One region of the Paenibacillus sp. AK121 genome, then DNA from elsewhere that is predicted to be linked to it. Evidence: riboswitches for the same ligand, from Rfam matches in the RefSeq annotation. Region 1 holds a riboswitch; the other holds the start of a gene.
The links. Region 1 has a riboswitch for FMN ahead of ribE (riboflavin synthase). Riboswitches for the same ligand answer to the same signal wherever they lie in the genome.

Region 2: linked by a shared signal. The riboswitch ahead of KSP24_RS09175 (DMT family transporter) and the one ahead of ribE (riboflavin synthase) in region 1 are both predicted to bind FMN.

Annotation. Positions count from the first base shown of each region.
Region 1 is NZ_JAHPJM010000003.1:257,430-265,017, forward strand. Features, by position in the region: gene KSP24_RS07475 (protein-glutamine gamma-glutamyltransferase) at 1-256, shown strand, start outside; gene ytfJ (GerW family sporulation protein) at 348-839, opposite strand; gene KSP24_RS07485 (DUF2953 domain-containing protein) at 939-1,652, opposite strand; gene scpB (SMC-Scp complex subunit ScpB) at 1,795-2,403, opposite strand; gene KSP24_RS07495 (segregation and condensation protein A) at 2,372-3,166, opposite strand; gene ribH (6,7-dimethyl-8-ribityllumazine synthase) at 3,340-3,804, opposite strand; gene ribB (3,4-dihydroxy-2-butanone-4-phosphate synthase) at 3,835-4,518, opposite strand; gene ribE (riboflavin synthase) at 4,593-5,258, opposite strand; FMN riboswitch at 5,589-5,761, opposite strand; gene KSP24_RS07515 (IDEAL domain-containing protein) at 5,830-6,297, opposite strand; gene KSP24_RS07520 (thiamine pyrophosphate-dependent enzyme) at 6,518-7,588, opposite strand, start outside.
Region 2 is NZ_JAHPJM010000004.1:84,225-91,812, reverse strand. Features, by position in the region: gene KSP24_RS09185 (carboxylesterase/lipase family protein) at 1-121, shown strand, start outside; gene KSP24_RS09180 (methyl-accepting chemotaxis protein) at 285-2,315, opposite strand; gene KSP24_RS09175 (DMT family transporter) at 2,552-3,499, opposite strand; FMN riboswitch at 3,670-3,814, opposite strand; gene KSP24_RS09170 (ABC transporter permease) at 3,940-4,632, opposite strand; gene KSP24_RS09165 (ABC transporter ATP-binding protein) at 4,625-5,548, opposite strand; gene KSP24_RS09160 (sensor histidine kinase) at 5,651-6,595, opposite strand; gene KSP24_RS09155 (response regulator transcription factor) at 6,597-7,304, opposite strand.

The DNA.
Region 1 (7,588 bases):
TTCTTTCTATGGCCATGGGATTGGCATCTTGCCGGCTCAAGGTATTATTGATTCTCTTAATCGACATCGTCGCCCGGATGCCACGGTATCTGCTTATATGACGAATGAAGTGATCTACCCTGACTTCGTTTACCTATCCCAGTTCGCACCCGAAGAAAACCGAAAAAATGAACTATCAATGAATACATTTTATTACCAAGAATTCAGTCACTGTATACATGCTGTCATTGGTGGAAGGCAGTATATTCAGGAATAGAGGCCGAGTTCATACTAAAAAGAAGGTATTCCTAGGCCACGCTCGGCTTGGGGATACCTTCTTGAGAGCACACTTTTAATTTCAATAACTTTTACAAGTAAGCCGGTCCAGATTGACTTTGGTCAGTATTAGCATTTGCAGGTACCTGTGGAGGTGGAGTCTGCATGTTGCTGCCTGAATTCTGGAAGATAGACTGAACCTTATCGATCAGGTATGGTGTGGAGTCGATGATTTTCTCAAACAGATGCGTTTGATTGTCCAGCGGAACGATTTGTGCTCCCTGTTTGCCAACAACTAGAAAGGCAATGGGTTGAATAGATACACCACCACCGCTACCGCCACCAAAAGGATGTACTTCCTTCCCACTATGATTACCGGATGCTGAGGAAGTATGGAGCGCCTCTTCATCTACGTTAAAATCACTTCCCCCGGCTGCGAACCCAAATCCTACCTTACTGATTGGCAAAATAACGGAACCATCGGGTGTTTCCACCGCGTCTCCCACAATCGTATTCACGTCCACCATGGCCTTGATGTTCTCCATCGCGGTTTGCATGAGCCCTTGAATCGGATGATCTGACATGTTTTATTCCTCCTCTGCTTATCTCAAGCGTAGACTGCTTTTCTTTCGCTATTGTGCGCAAAGGTTCAGGGAAATATGTATGTCAATCCTCTACACTGTTTATTCCTCACTGCTGGCTTGTTGATGCTCAGGATTTTTGGAAATAACCCGCTTCCATGCCTCTGGTCCTCCCGGAACACGCCATATGCGGAAAGCTAATCTGAGCATGGAAAAGATTAAATAACCGAGCGATATTTTTGCTTCACAGTTCAAGATGGTAGTAAAACGTAGTCGGTCCACCCAATAAGGCACAACAAACACCTTTGGGGTACAGTCCATGCGCACAATGCTGGAAGCAAAACCGATCAAGGTCGTTTTTAGCCCCCATAACATACCAGTTGAGGTCGCTGTATAAGCTGCGTCAGCCAGACTAATATTGGTAGACCACTCCATTTTGGACACTGTTACATGGGCCAATGTATGTCGCAGCCATCGCTGTAAAGATTGTGTTCCCTTGAGCAAAACCCGTATATCATGTATAAATTGCTTGATTTTTTCGATATCAATATTTCCGCTATCCACAGAAGCATCCGTTTTATGTATGTTTTTATTGCGGTCAAGCCGATAGAGAAGCCCTTTTTTCAAACCTGTTATGAGAATGGCTGGAATATCGTAATCCATTTTGACCAACCCGTATAGAATTCTGATCTCTAGATGCGCCCGATCATCATTGTCATGCTTGGCAATTTCCAGCTTCAATCGAATACGAGAGAGCAGAATAGCCAGTACGATGAATATAACGATGATGATGGCGATACTGATCCATTTCCACACTGGCGAGTCCTCCCTACCCTTTTGCTATAGAATATCATGGCAAAAATAGTATGACCCTTCAGCGGAAAATCATGCATCTTAAAATGCCAAACAGCCAGCCCTCAACAACGTAAGGACTGGCTGTCTTTTAAATTTTATGAACTTAGGATTCCAGATCCGAATCGTTCTCCGCAGGCTGGCTGCTCTCCAGACGCTCGAACAATAGCTGTGTCTCTTCTTCCAAATTGTCTGAATCCTCGAACTGCTCCGGTTGCGGTAGATCTTCGAGAGAGCCTAGACCGAAATAATCCAAGAATGATTTCGTCGTTCCATACAATATTGGTCGTCCGATGGCTTCAGCTCGACCTTTCTCTTCAATGAGCTCCTTGATGACCAGTGTATGTATGGCCCGCTCGGATTTGACACCCCGAATTTCTTCGATTTCAACTCTTGTAATGGGCTGGCGATAGGCCACAATAGCCAATGTCTCCAAAGCAGCTTGAGACAGTGAGGCACGTGCCGGAGAGTAGGCGAGCTTTTCAAAATAGGGTGCATGTTCGGATAAGGTTGCAAGCTGATAATGACCAGCAATACGGACAAGCTGCAGACCTCTTCCTCCCTGCTCCATGTCCTGTTTCATATCCTCCAGACACTTTTCAACCAGCTCTTGCTGCTGCTCTACAATGTCGGCGATCTGCTTGGTGGACAACCCTTCCTCTCCCGCAAGAAACAGCAGCCCCTCAATAATTGATTTCAGCTTCAGATAATCCATTAACCCGTAAATCCCCTCTCCACTCCATTACAATATCATCGAAAAGCTTCTCCTGATAACAGAAGATTTGCTTCATTTTCATCAATTCAAGGATAGCCAAAAAGGTTACAACCACCTCATGCCGATACATATCCTCATGCATCAGCTTGGAGAACAGCAGCCGTCCTCCAGTCCCCACCATCTCTAACGCCCCGATAACTTGCCGGATACGGTCCTTGACTGAAATTTCGTCCCGATGAACACGGGTTACCGTCGTACGTCGTTCAGCTTTGCGCAATGCACGCTGAAAGGCCGCGACCAAATCACTTGCATGCAGCCCATGCACCGGATTCGCGGGTTCGGTTGGCAAGAATGCGCTCAAATCTTCCGGCTCCTTGCCATAAATCAGACTCCGTTCCCACTCACGTTCACTCAGGTGGCGAGCAATCCCTTTGTATTTGCGATACTCCACCAGCTTGCGAACCAGTTCCTCGCGTGGATCATAGTCCTCTTCTTCATAATAATCCAAATCGTCATATTCCATCACAGGTGGCTTGGGAAGCAACAATTTACTCTTAATGGATAAGAGCGTCGCCGCCATCACTAGAAACTCGCTTGTAATGTCCAGCTCCAGCTCCTGCATACTGTGCAAAAAAGCCATGTACTGATCAGTAATATCGCTAATCGGGATATCCTGAATGTCAATCTCGGCTTTATCAATCAGATGCAACAGTAGATCCAGCGGACCCTCGAATGTTTCCAGCTTGTAATTTACGACTGTCAATGTGCTTCCCCCTGCCTTACTCCAATCATCATTCAACAATACCTTTCCCCATTAGCACTTATGCTCTACGTTATCAATCCCTCTTTCTGTAGTATATACGTCATCGCCTTGCTTAACAATCCAATCCCTTTTCCACTTTGCAGTTTATGCCGTTCTTTCAGCCATTTATATCATTAGAACTGCTTACCGAGATTGGCCATTTCAATCGCAGCCAGCGCAGAATCCCAACCTTTATTACCAGCCTTCGTACCTGCTCGTTCAATAGCCTGCTCAATATTTTCCGTAGTCACTACACCAAAAATAATAGGGACACCCGTTTTCAGACTGCTTGCCGCCACACCCTTGGCCACTTCATTGCAGACGATATCATAGTGTGAAGTAGAGCCACGGATAACCGTGCCAAGCGTAATGACGGCATCATATTTTCCGCTTGCAGCCATTTTTTGTGCAATAAGTGAGATTTCAAATGCACCCGGCACCCATGCTACATCAATTTCATCTTCCTGTGCACCATGTCGTTGAAGTGCGTCAAGCGCACCACTTAACAGTTTGCTTGTAATAAACTCATTAAATCTGCCCACCACAATACCATACTTTAAACCACTTGATACAAGATTACCTTCCAGAAAACGTGCCATTCTTATCAACCTCTCTTTTTTTGAATTTTTTTACAATGACAAACGACGACGGTATTCAATTAAATGTTGAATGCTAATCAGCTTCAGTTGATGTCGCTTGGCGATCACGGCCAAATCAGGCAAGCGGGCCATTGAGCCATCTTCTTTTATAATTTCGCAAATGACCCCGGCCGGCTTGAAGCCGCTGAGTCGTGCCAGGTCGACAGCCGCTTCAGTATGACCGGCGCGTTGCAAGACCCCACCATCGCGAGCAATTAGCGGGAACATGTGACCAGGTTTGCGGAAATCGCTGCCCGTGATTGCTTCTTCGGCTAAGGCGCGAACAGTCAAAGAGCGCTCGGCCGCTGAAATCCCCGTTGTTGTCTTCATATGATCTACCGATACCGTAAAGGCGGTACCGTGAAAATCTGTGTTTTGCTCTACCATAGGATGCAATTCCAATGCCTCGGCTCTGTGCTGTGTGATCGGCACGCAGACCAACCCGCGACCTTCTGTAATCATGAAGTTGATGACCTCAGGCGATGCTTTCTCAGCCAAAGCGATAAAGTCGCCTTCATTTTCCCGCTGTTCATCATCCACTACAATAACGACTTTGCCGTTCTTTAAATCCTCCAATGCTTCTTCGATGGAATCCAATCGAATCTCTTCGTCATGGTGCAACTCGCCCTGCTCCATGATGTTTGTCGTCGCACTTATTTGGATGCCTCTATCCATAACCCTCTCCTCCTTATGTCTTATGTCACGAATGCTCCTGAACCAAATTTTCTATCATTCTGTATCAGGCTGTATCAAGCAAAGCCGTGTTTCGCCAAATAGTCCAAACTAAGAGGAGCTTGATCTGCTCTCTCCATCGGTACTGAACCTCTGTAATGTAAAAGTTGCTCCACATATTTGCCCAATATGTCGCATTCAATATTCACAGTGTCTCCCTCACGTTTGGCTTGTAAGGCCGTTTCAGCTAAGGTGTGGGGGATAATGGATACGGCAAAGCTATCTCTCGTACGCTGCGCGACTGTGAGGCTGATACCATCAATTGTAATTGACCCTTTGAGGAGAACATATTTAAATAATGCTTGATCAGAAGGCTCAACTTCGAACACAACTGCATTCTGGTCTGATGTTACTCCGCGAATTGTACCCGTCCCGTCCACATGTCCCTGTACGATATGTCCTCCGAACCTTCCATTCGCCGCCATCGCTCGCTCCAGGTTGACTCGGCTGCCGGATCTGAGTTCCCTTAGATTACTGCTGCGAAAAGTCTCTGGCATCACATCAACCTTAAAATCTTTAGTACCAATCTGTATTGCCGTCAGGCAAACCCCATTTACCGAGACACTATCGCCGATTTTCAAATCGCCCAATACCACAGAACCCGAAATCCCCAGCACCATCGCTTCACCGCTCTTAGAAATACTTTGAATGCGACCCACTTCCTCGACCAATCCGGTAAACATGCTTTCACTCCTTTCCACTACATTTCAGTTTATCCCTAATTCATCTGCTGTAAGCGCAAATAACCCCCAGTCAGGATTCAATCCGTCATGGGGGTGATGAGAGTCACATATGTAGTATACAAGCGCAGTTCATGTATGTCTTAAAATGACATGAAATCATAGGTTTGCCAAAAGAAAGCATGATCGAAGGTACAGCAATTACGCTCAGAACGTTATCAAAAAGAAAGCTTAATCAAAGCTGTCGTCCGATACTGTCCTACAACGAAATAAGCCGTACGCATTTTTACGTATGCTAAAAATTGGCACATGTCACGTCATACACATGCGCTTCGTATCCTTCTCCCATCCAGACTATACTGTCGGTCCCGGAATTACACCAGGTCCACCTTCTGCTGATTGTTCAGCATCCGGGTCACGGACTAAGCCATGCTGAGTTCGCAGAAGCGATTCACAAACATGTCATCACCGCCGGTGGGGAATTTCGCCCCGCCCCGAAGGATCTTGCTCTTATTTAATTGAATTAACATTAAACTTGTTACGTATATTAGCACCGACTTCAAAAAAAAGCAAGTTATCTAATAGAAGCTCCTGCTTTGGTTTTGACATATTGGCTGGAGAGTTCTTCAAACCAGGTTTTATCATTCATATGAAGTGCCAGATCAATCAGATCGGCCAGTTCGTCGACTCCAAGCTGTGTATCATGGTCAAAGGTAATAACGGCCGAAGCAACAGGTCCTCGCTCTCCTTCAGAACATGCTTCATAATCCAGTCGTACATCCACATGCCCATCAATAAACTCGCATTTTAGAAAATAAATAATTTCACACATTAAAATAGGGCGCACTTGTGTTTCTAACACACAATCCATCACCTTGGCAGAATAATGCTGGTTCGTCAGCGTGAATTTGTGTTCTGTTGCCGCCAGCGATGCCCGTCCAAAATCATCCGTAAACTTGAGTTCCACTGGCGTGATGTTCATAACCTTGGGGATTTGCTTCTTTATAATTTCAATTATTTCAACTGTATTCAGCTTAATCATTACCTGCACCTCATTGCATCTTAAAATTCAAAAGAAAACTTTATAACATGCCTTCTATAGGCCTCCACTCCTATATCGGAAATCATTACCTGTTTTTTTATGCTTCAACCCATAAACGCAAAAAAAGATTCCTTGCGCAGCAAGCGCAAGGAATCTCAATCGAACTGGTGCCGAAACAGCGGCTAACAATGTTACACGATTATTATACAAAAAAACAGAACTATAACTCCGAAATTTCATGTTTCTTTTTCAGGATAGTCCAGCGACGCTCAATCTCCTGCTCAAAGGTAGCCAGCGTTGCTTCCTCTTTGAGAAGATGCTTCGTTTTACCCATTAATTTCAGCCATTCTGCGGCTGGAATCCGTTTTCCCTTGTCTTCCGGATTGTACGTAATCGTCGTGCTTCCCTGTTCGATTTCGTACAAAGGAAAGAAGCAAGACTCAACTGCGGCGCCTACGATGCTAGTACCCAGTCTGTCTTCGGATTTCCAGTTGAGCGGGCAAGCGCACAGAATTTTACCATAAGCCGTACCGACGTTGTTGGCATACCATTGAGCCTTGGCCGCTTTGCGCAGCATATCCTGCGGATGGCTTTCGGCTGCGGTAAAAGCATACGGGATGTTACAGGCGGCCATGATTTGTACGGTATCCTTATGATGCCCTTGCTTCCCTTTTTGCATTTTCCCTACACCCGATGTACTGGTCATATGCCCCATTGGAGTGGAGTACGATTGCTGCGAACCTGTATTCATGTACCCCTCGTTGTCATATTCCAGCATAATCAGTTTATGGTTACGCAGAGCCGCACCAATTGCAGAACCCATACCGATATCCATCCCACCGTCACCACTGATCATGATAAAGGTTGGATCATCAGATATCTTAATTTCATTACGTCGCTTCATCTCCATGTAAGCTTCCAGCGCACCTGAAAGGGTAGCGGCCCCGTTTTGAAAAAGATTGTGGATCATCGGTTGCTTGTGTGATGTATATGGATACCCTGTCGTCACCACATAAACGCAGCCAGTCTGGAATAGTACGACAATATCGCCTTCAATTCCTTTAAAAAATAGCTCAAGCGCAGACAAGGCTCCACAACCAGGACAAGCCCCATGCCCTGGTGTAAGACGGCGTGGTTTGGTTGTCAACGAACGCAGAGGTGGTACCTTGACTTTGAGCTTCCCAGTCGCCTCGTCCGGCGTAACCTGAATCAGCCCCGTACGGTATGCATTGCCACGTGGTGGCTGCATGACTTGCGGCATCACCTTGTCTGGAGAGCCTGGATTAACCCC
Region 2 (7,588 bases), on a different contig from region 1:
GGCATGGCCGATGTACGACAAGCAACAGCGAGCTACAGCCATTTTTCATCAGAATATTATGGTGGAACATGATCCAGAAGGGGATAGACGCCGCCAACTAACGGGGCAGATGAGCATATAGGTAAATACGAGACATTGTCTAAAGGAACCAACGAAAAAGCCTTCGCCCGTATTTTGTATGCGGACGAAGGCTTTGTTAGTCAGGATTTTGAAAAATCCTCTAGTAATTAGATGTACTGCTGCCCATCTTACTAGCATGAAACTGCAACGATGCAATGTGTAGGTTAAATCTTAAATCGCTTAACCAGCTCTTGCAGATCCTGTGCCATGTTGGACAACTCTTGTGAGGAAGATGCGATTTCCTCCATGGCTGCCATTTGCTCTTGAGCGGCAGCGGAGGTTGTCTGCGAACTGTCCGCCGAATTGCGTGATAGGCTTGCCAAATGGGTAACAGTGGCGGAAACTTCCTCTGTACTGGCTGAGATTTGTTCAGCAGCAGCGGATACACTTTGAATTTGTTCCACAATGTGAGAAGTTGAGCGTTCAATATTCGCAAATGCACCTTCTGCATCTTGGCTAATTCGTAATCCTTCACCCACCTGATTACGAACATTGCCATTCATCGTGGCGGTAGAGCGTTGAATCAAATCGAGCATCTGCGTAATGATCTGACTGATGGAATCAGCGCTTTCCTTGGACTGTTCCGACAGTTTGCGTACCTCTATAGCGACTACGGCAAAGCCACGCCCAGCTTCGCCTGCTCTGGAGGCTTCAATAGATGCGTTCAGGGACAACAAATTAGTTTGCTTGGCAATGGCAGCTATAGCCGCATTCATTTGCTTCGCATCGTCCGAGAGTTGGGATAGCTCATCCATCAGACTAGCCGTTTGGCTTACAGCTTCCAGAATGCGGTCCATCTGTGTCCGCACATGGCTAATCATTTGACTGCCTTGAGCTACGTCTTGCTCGGTTTGTCCTGCTGAATCCACGATGGAGCTTGCCGATTCGGCAATCGTGCTGACACCCTTCGCCATTTCTTCAACGGCATTGGCAGTTTGCTCGGATGCCTCGGCGCTGGTTGCTGCATTTTCTGCGGATTCCATAACCGTTTCCGCTACGTGTTGTACGGATTCCGTCGTTTGTTCTGTGCTTTCCTTGATTACCAGAGAAGAGGAAGCAAGCCGTGAGGACGTTTGGTTGACCTCGGAGACCATCGTATGCAAGGAATGTGTCATCTGGTCAAAATTCTGTGCCAGCTCGCCGAACTCGTCCTTTCTAGATATATTAACACGTTCGGTCAGATTTCCATCACGGACGATCCGTGTTCCTGCTTGCAGCTTCTTGAGAGGGATCAGGAATGAGCGGATCATTAGCACTATGATGATCGCAGCGGCCAGTATGGAAATAACAATTACAATCAGGCTTTGCCTCAGAATCGGTTGGGCTGCATCACTATAATCCTCCAGATCCGATAATGCAACAATATTCCATCCAGTGAGAGGGTCCTTAAGTGTAAAGGCCAGCACATCCCGATTCATAAATTTAATTTGCGACACGGAAGGAGTATCATTTTCTCCGGTTGCCGCCACTTTGGGAAGTCCCTCCATAGTGTCAGCCGGTTTTTTGCCAGTCTTGTCAAAGGCTGTTCCAGCTCCAGATACAACCTTATGATCAGAATCAACAATGATGAGTCCTCCGCGTTCGCCTATCTTAACAGACTGCAGACTGTCCCCCATCTTGTCCAGATTCAAAGCCAATGCAACAGCCCCTTCACCGTTCTTCAGCGTTGCCGATACATTAACTACTAGGTTCCCTGTCGTAACGCTGGCAACTGGAACACCGACAAATATGTTGCCCTTATGTAGCATCGCATTTTTGTACCATTTTCTCTCCCTAGGATCATAATCAGCCTCCTTTTTTAGCGGAGAACGGATATATTCTCCTTTCGCATTGCCAAGGAGCGCGGCATCTAACTCAGGATGAGCTTTGACGATGTCATCCAATTTTTTCTGAAGGGCTTCTTGATCGGAACCAATGGAATCAGCCTGGATTTCACTGGTAAGGACGTCCACGTCCTTCATGATCGGGGATACATACTGATTGACATTGCTTTGGATCAGATACAGATTCGTGTATACGGAATTAGCCATTTGCTGACTGAGCTGTGTCGTAGCCCCCTGATAAGAAAAGTATCCAATAAGTAAGCTCGGAATCAATAACACAGCCAAAAAAGAAATGATTAATTTTGTCCTCATTAAATAAAATTGCTTGAGAAACCTGTTCCACCACGGAACTGTTTGTTTTTCTTTAGTCATGTTTTTTCTCCTCTGTGTCTGATGGTCACTACATTGTTTTATTCGACAGAAATCGACTGATTTTATAGATGTAATCTTAAAAAATGATGAATCAAGGCATGTTTTAGGTACATTTTTTAAAAAATAGTTCTTAAGGGCTAATCACGGTATGAATATGCATACATAAAAAGCCAAATCAGAGATGCAAAAGCACCTTCATGATTTGGCTTGAGGTGAGTATAAAGCAAATGGATCTGTTAATTTTTTTGCTGACGAGAAATCATAAAGAGTGTAACCCAGATAAGCATAAAACCAGTTAATTGCGCTACGGTAACGATTTGTTGGAAAGCGATCCAGTTAATCACAACACCTACCATAGGAAAGCTCAATTCTGCCATCGTAGCATAAGAAGCTTTGGTTGTACTTAAGCCTTTGTAATACAGTAATAAGCTGAGAAGACCCGGAAGCAATGCCTGCAGCAGCAAGTTGATAATTACAGCTGCGCCCGCCCATGTACCTGTAGGCATATTCCACGGAGCATGCTCCACAGAGGTGAGAACAATGAGCAGAGGGAGCGCCACCATGAAGCGAAGGGAGGTTACCGTTTCATATTTCATCGAACGGAGCAAGTAGCTGCCCATAACGGTCGAACCGCCCCACAGAATCGCTGCACCCAGTGCAAGCAGACTACCAACTTGAACAAAATCATGAACATGTCCAAAGGGAAGCGACCAACCGAAGGTCAGAAGATACGTCCCGAACAGAGCGATGACAATTAATATTCCAAAATGACGCGGTAACATTTCCTTCAATATCACGCGGGCCAGAATAATAGCAACCAAAGGTTGAAGCTTCTGAAGTAAAAGTACGGCATTCAGATCACCGTTGCTGAGTGCCATGGTGAAAATCACACTGGCCAGTGCCGAGCCACCCCATGAGACAAACAAAATAGCGAAAACCTGACGAAATCGTATCGTTTTAAGCTCCTCGCGATGCTTCCACAGCATCGGCGTCAGAGCGATAAAGAGCAGTACATGCTCCATCAGTACGATTTGTGCTGAGGTAAATGATTTTAACAAAATAATACGAAACAGCGGGTCTGCGCCCCACAAGGCCGCTCCAATTGCGACTAGCCAAAAACCGCTTTTCATGTGGGAGCTACGATCAAAATCCTTGGATGTTAGTACAGTTGATGATTGACTCATACTTATTTAGCTCCTTGCGAATACAGGACCGGTGGCACAAAAACCCCCGTCCATGGCGAAGGCCATGCAAGACGGGGGTTGATCAAATAAACTTGCCGTTTGATGCAAGTTAAATGAAGTCACTGCACAACCATAATGCAGTATTCATCGACTTTGCGGCATGTTCATATTTCGATCTTCTTCCATCCGGACTTTACCGTCGGCTTTGGCATCTCACCAAATCAGTCCGTATCTTGTTGCCAGATACAGAGTCGCGGGCTTAGCTCCATGAGCCATACCGCCGGTTAGGAATCTCACCCTACCCCGAAGATCCTTATTCCGTTTTTTAATTTCTCCTATAGGATATACCTGTTTTGGAATGAAGTCCAGTGAAAAATGTGTGTATATCAAGCAAGGATTTTCATTTTTTTATGAAAGCGTTCTATGTTTAATCCTGATTACTAGGCAATATCCTTATACTCAATGCGCCGAATGGCCGCATAAGCCACAAGCATTCCCAGTACAGAGAAGCTGATTTGCACGGGGGCAATGGAGCTAAGGGTAGCACCGTTATTATTGGAGAAAAGCAATGCTACAATCAGAATCGAGGTCACAATGGTCGTGGGTACAGAGTATCTTCGCATTCCCATATACAGCGGAACCAATCCCATAAAACTGGCGGCAACGGCATTGATTAGCGTACGTGCCGATTGGTCGGCTAGTATGGAAAGAGTAAGCTTATCCGGTACAATTATGACAAACTGGTTGAGCAAATGAATCGCAGCCGTAATGATGATTTCCGATATTACAATAGATAAAAACGTAAACATCAGTACAATCAAGAGCTTGGCGATCATTAGCTTTTGACGATGAATCGGATACATGAACAAGATTGTAATCGATTTGGATTTAAATTCTCCTACGATAAAACGGCACAGTAGAACGGAGGCAAATACAATAAACGTTGCTCTCACCATATTGTCCATAAGATCGAGAAGCTGAGCGTACTGTGTAAATTCGGGTACTCCTTCAATGTGGCTGTCCAGCCCAATAGTACTAAGTAACCCTAGAATACAGGCGTTGGCGATCAGCGCTGAACGGATATAACCCGCCAGATGAAGCTTTTTCATCTCCAACTGTATCAATTTAAGCATGGTGATCCCCTCCATGTAACAGACGTAAAAAGTAGTCTTCCAGCGTACTGCTCTTCTGATGAATGGAATCGACCTCTACATCATTTAAAATGAGCGTTTTCGTAATTTGCTTCTGCGGTACACTAGTATCGTAAATACGTATACTCTGTTCATTAAGCACCTTTATATTATTCAGACTCAGATGGTGGGAGAGGATGTAGGCTGCTTTTTTGCAATCGTTGGTCGTAAATTCGATATATTCCGTATTGGTATCCCGTACCTGTTCCATCGAAACTTCCTCAATCAGCCGTCCGTGATTAATCACGCCTATTGTATCCGCAATCTGCTCAATTTCCGCTAATAAATGACTGGACACGAGCAGCGTCATCCCATATTCCTTGCATAGCATATGGAATAACTGCCGAATTTCCTTGATTCCCACTGGGTCCAGACCGTTAATCGGTTCATCTAAAATGAGTAGCTCCGGCTTGGTCGCAATGGCTCGGGCAATCCCGAGACGCTGCTTCATTCCTAGTGAAAAGTCTTTTACCGGCTTGTCATCTGCATTCCGCAAGTTCACTAATTCCAGTGCATCCCGGACAGCCTGCTTATTATAATAGCCCATGTATTCACAATGAAGTTCGAGATTTTGCTGAGCTGTCAGCCTTTCATAAAAAATCGGATATTCAATAATCGAACCCATCCGTCCGAGCAGATGATAAGACTGTGGCGTTAGCTTTTCACCGAACAGTTCAATCTCGCCCGATGTTGGCTTGAGCAGGTTGGTAATCATTTTCATCACCGTCGTCTTGCCCGCTCCATTGGGACCGAGAAAGCCATAGGTTTCCCCCTTGCGCACATTCATACTGACCCCTGCTACAATTTCATTGCCCTTCATGGCTTTGGTCAGCTGATGTGTACGTAATATGTAAGTCATGGGTGTTCTCCCTTCGTGTGCTGTTGATAATTCAAGAATAAAGGGCGAAATGTTCATTTTTCTTTCGTAATCCTTACAAATTTATTAAGTTGAGCAGCTCGCTTAATAGTTGATCTTCTTCAAGGTAAAAGAGAAGACGGTCTGCTCATAAGGCTTGCTGGTCAATTGCATCTCTCCATTCATGCATTCAACCAGGCGCTTGGCAATCGTAAGACCCAGTCCACTGCCCTGTACCGCCTTATTACGGGAATCCTCAAGTGTGTACATGCGTTCAAAAACCTTATCCTGCTCCGGCTCCTGTATGCCTTTTCCACGATCCCACACCTCTATACGCACCGTATCCTGCTGTTCTGACAGCGTCAGGCCTAGCGTTCGACCCTCTGCCCCGTAGCGAATGGCATTCGAAATCAGATTGCTCAGCACCCGCCCAATGGCTCCTTCGTTCCCCAAGGTATGTATAGGATGCTCCGGGATATCAATATGTACCGTAAAACCCTGAGCCGTCAGCAGATCATAAAACTCCAAAATGCTGCGTCTGCATAGTTCTCCTATCTCCAGTCGGGTCAGTTGAATGTCAGTATCGTTAGCTTCCAGCTTCGCCAAACTAAAAAAACTTCCGATCATCTCAATTGCTTCGCTTGTCTTTTGATGAATTCTGGATAGCAGCTTTATACGTTCTTCTGGCGAAATATCTGGATCGTCATCCAGCATCTCGGCATATCCAAGCACAACGGTAAGCGGGGTCTTGAGATCGTGAGAAATATTTGAAATCATTTTTCGCATAGCGATTTGGCTTCGGTTGTAATCGGCTGATACCCTCAAATTTAAGTCTAGTAGCCGGTTGATTTCCGTCATGAGTCGCTGCAGTTCCACGTCACCTGTAACATATAGCAGCTTTTCCGCATGATTCACGGTCACGATCCGCTCAAGTAGGGTTCGGACATTCTTGATTTTACGCTTATGGGCTACACGTTCCCGCCAAAGCCATAGGATAACGACGGACATTATGAGGATGACAATCCATTCAAAAATAGTTTCGATGATCATATCAGCCATTCTCCCATTTGTAGCCGATGCCCCACAGCGTTTTAATATGGACAGGGTGAGAGGGATCTTCTTCAATTTTTTCACGTAGGCGGCGAATATGGACGTTAATCACATTCTCATCACCCATATAATCGTCTTTCCAAATAAACCCGTATAATTGAGCTTTCGTAAATACTCGGTTCGGATTGGATGCAAACAGCTTCAGAATATCGGATTCTTTGGCTGTTAGCTGAATTTCATTTCCATCGCGTGTGACAGTAAAGTGATCAAAATCAATGCGCAAATTTCCATAGGTCAAAACTTGTGCTTGCGGCTGTTCCTCCTGCTGTTGCAGACGGGCATATGTAGTCGATCTGCGGATCGCGGACTGAATACGAGCCGTCATTTCGAGCATTGAAAAAGGTTTGGCAACATAATCGTCTGCCCCGAAGCCCAGTCCAAGCGCTTTATCCACATCGCTGTCCTTAGCCGACATAATCAAAATCGGCACGGCACTACGGGTACGAATTTGTCGGATCACCTCCATACCATCGACCTTCGGCATCATCAGATCCACGAGTACCAGGTCGTAAGTGTGACGTTCAAAGGCATTAAGCCCTTCTTCCCCGTCAGAGGCGGTGGTTAAATTGTAGCCCTCCTTGGTGAGTGCTTTAAGCAGCATTTCAGCAATAGATAGATCGTCTTCAATAAGTAAAATATGCTGTGGCATAGGTGTGGAACACCCCTAATTTTTAGATTAGCTCGTGTGGCGAACTGTATCTGAATTATATAGAGTGGTGGAGGGGATTTCCATAAAAAATATCCAACGAATTTGAATAGGGGAATTTTTGGAGGAGCGTTAAAGGCTGTTTGTTTCCAAGCTCTCCAACATGATGAAAAGTTGAAAAACCTAAAATAGTTATCCTGTGTCCATCATCTTGTTTGGAGGCTAGCTATATTTCTTGAAAAATCAGCTGTACCATGGTAAGCGTCCTACTTTTGTAACAATTTTAT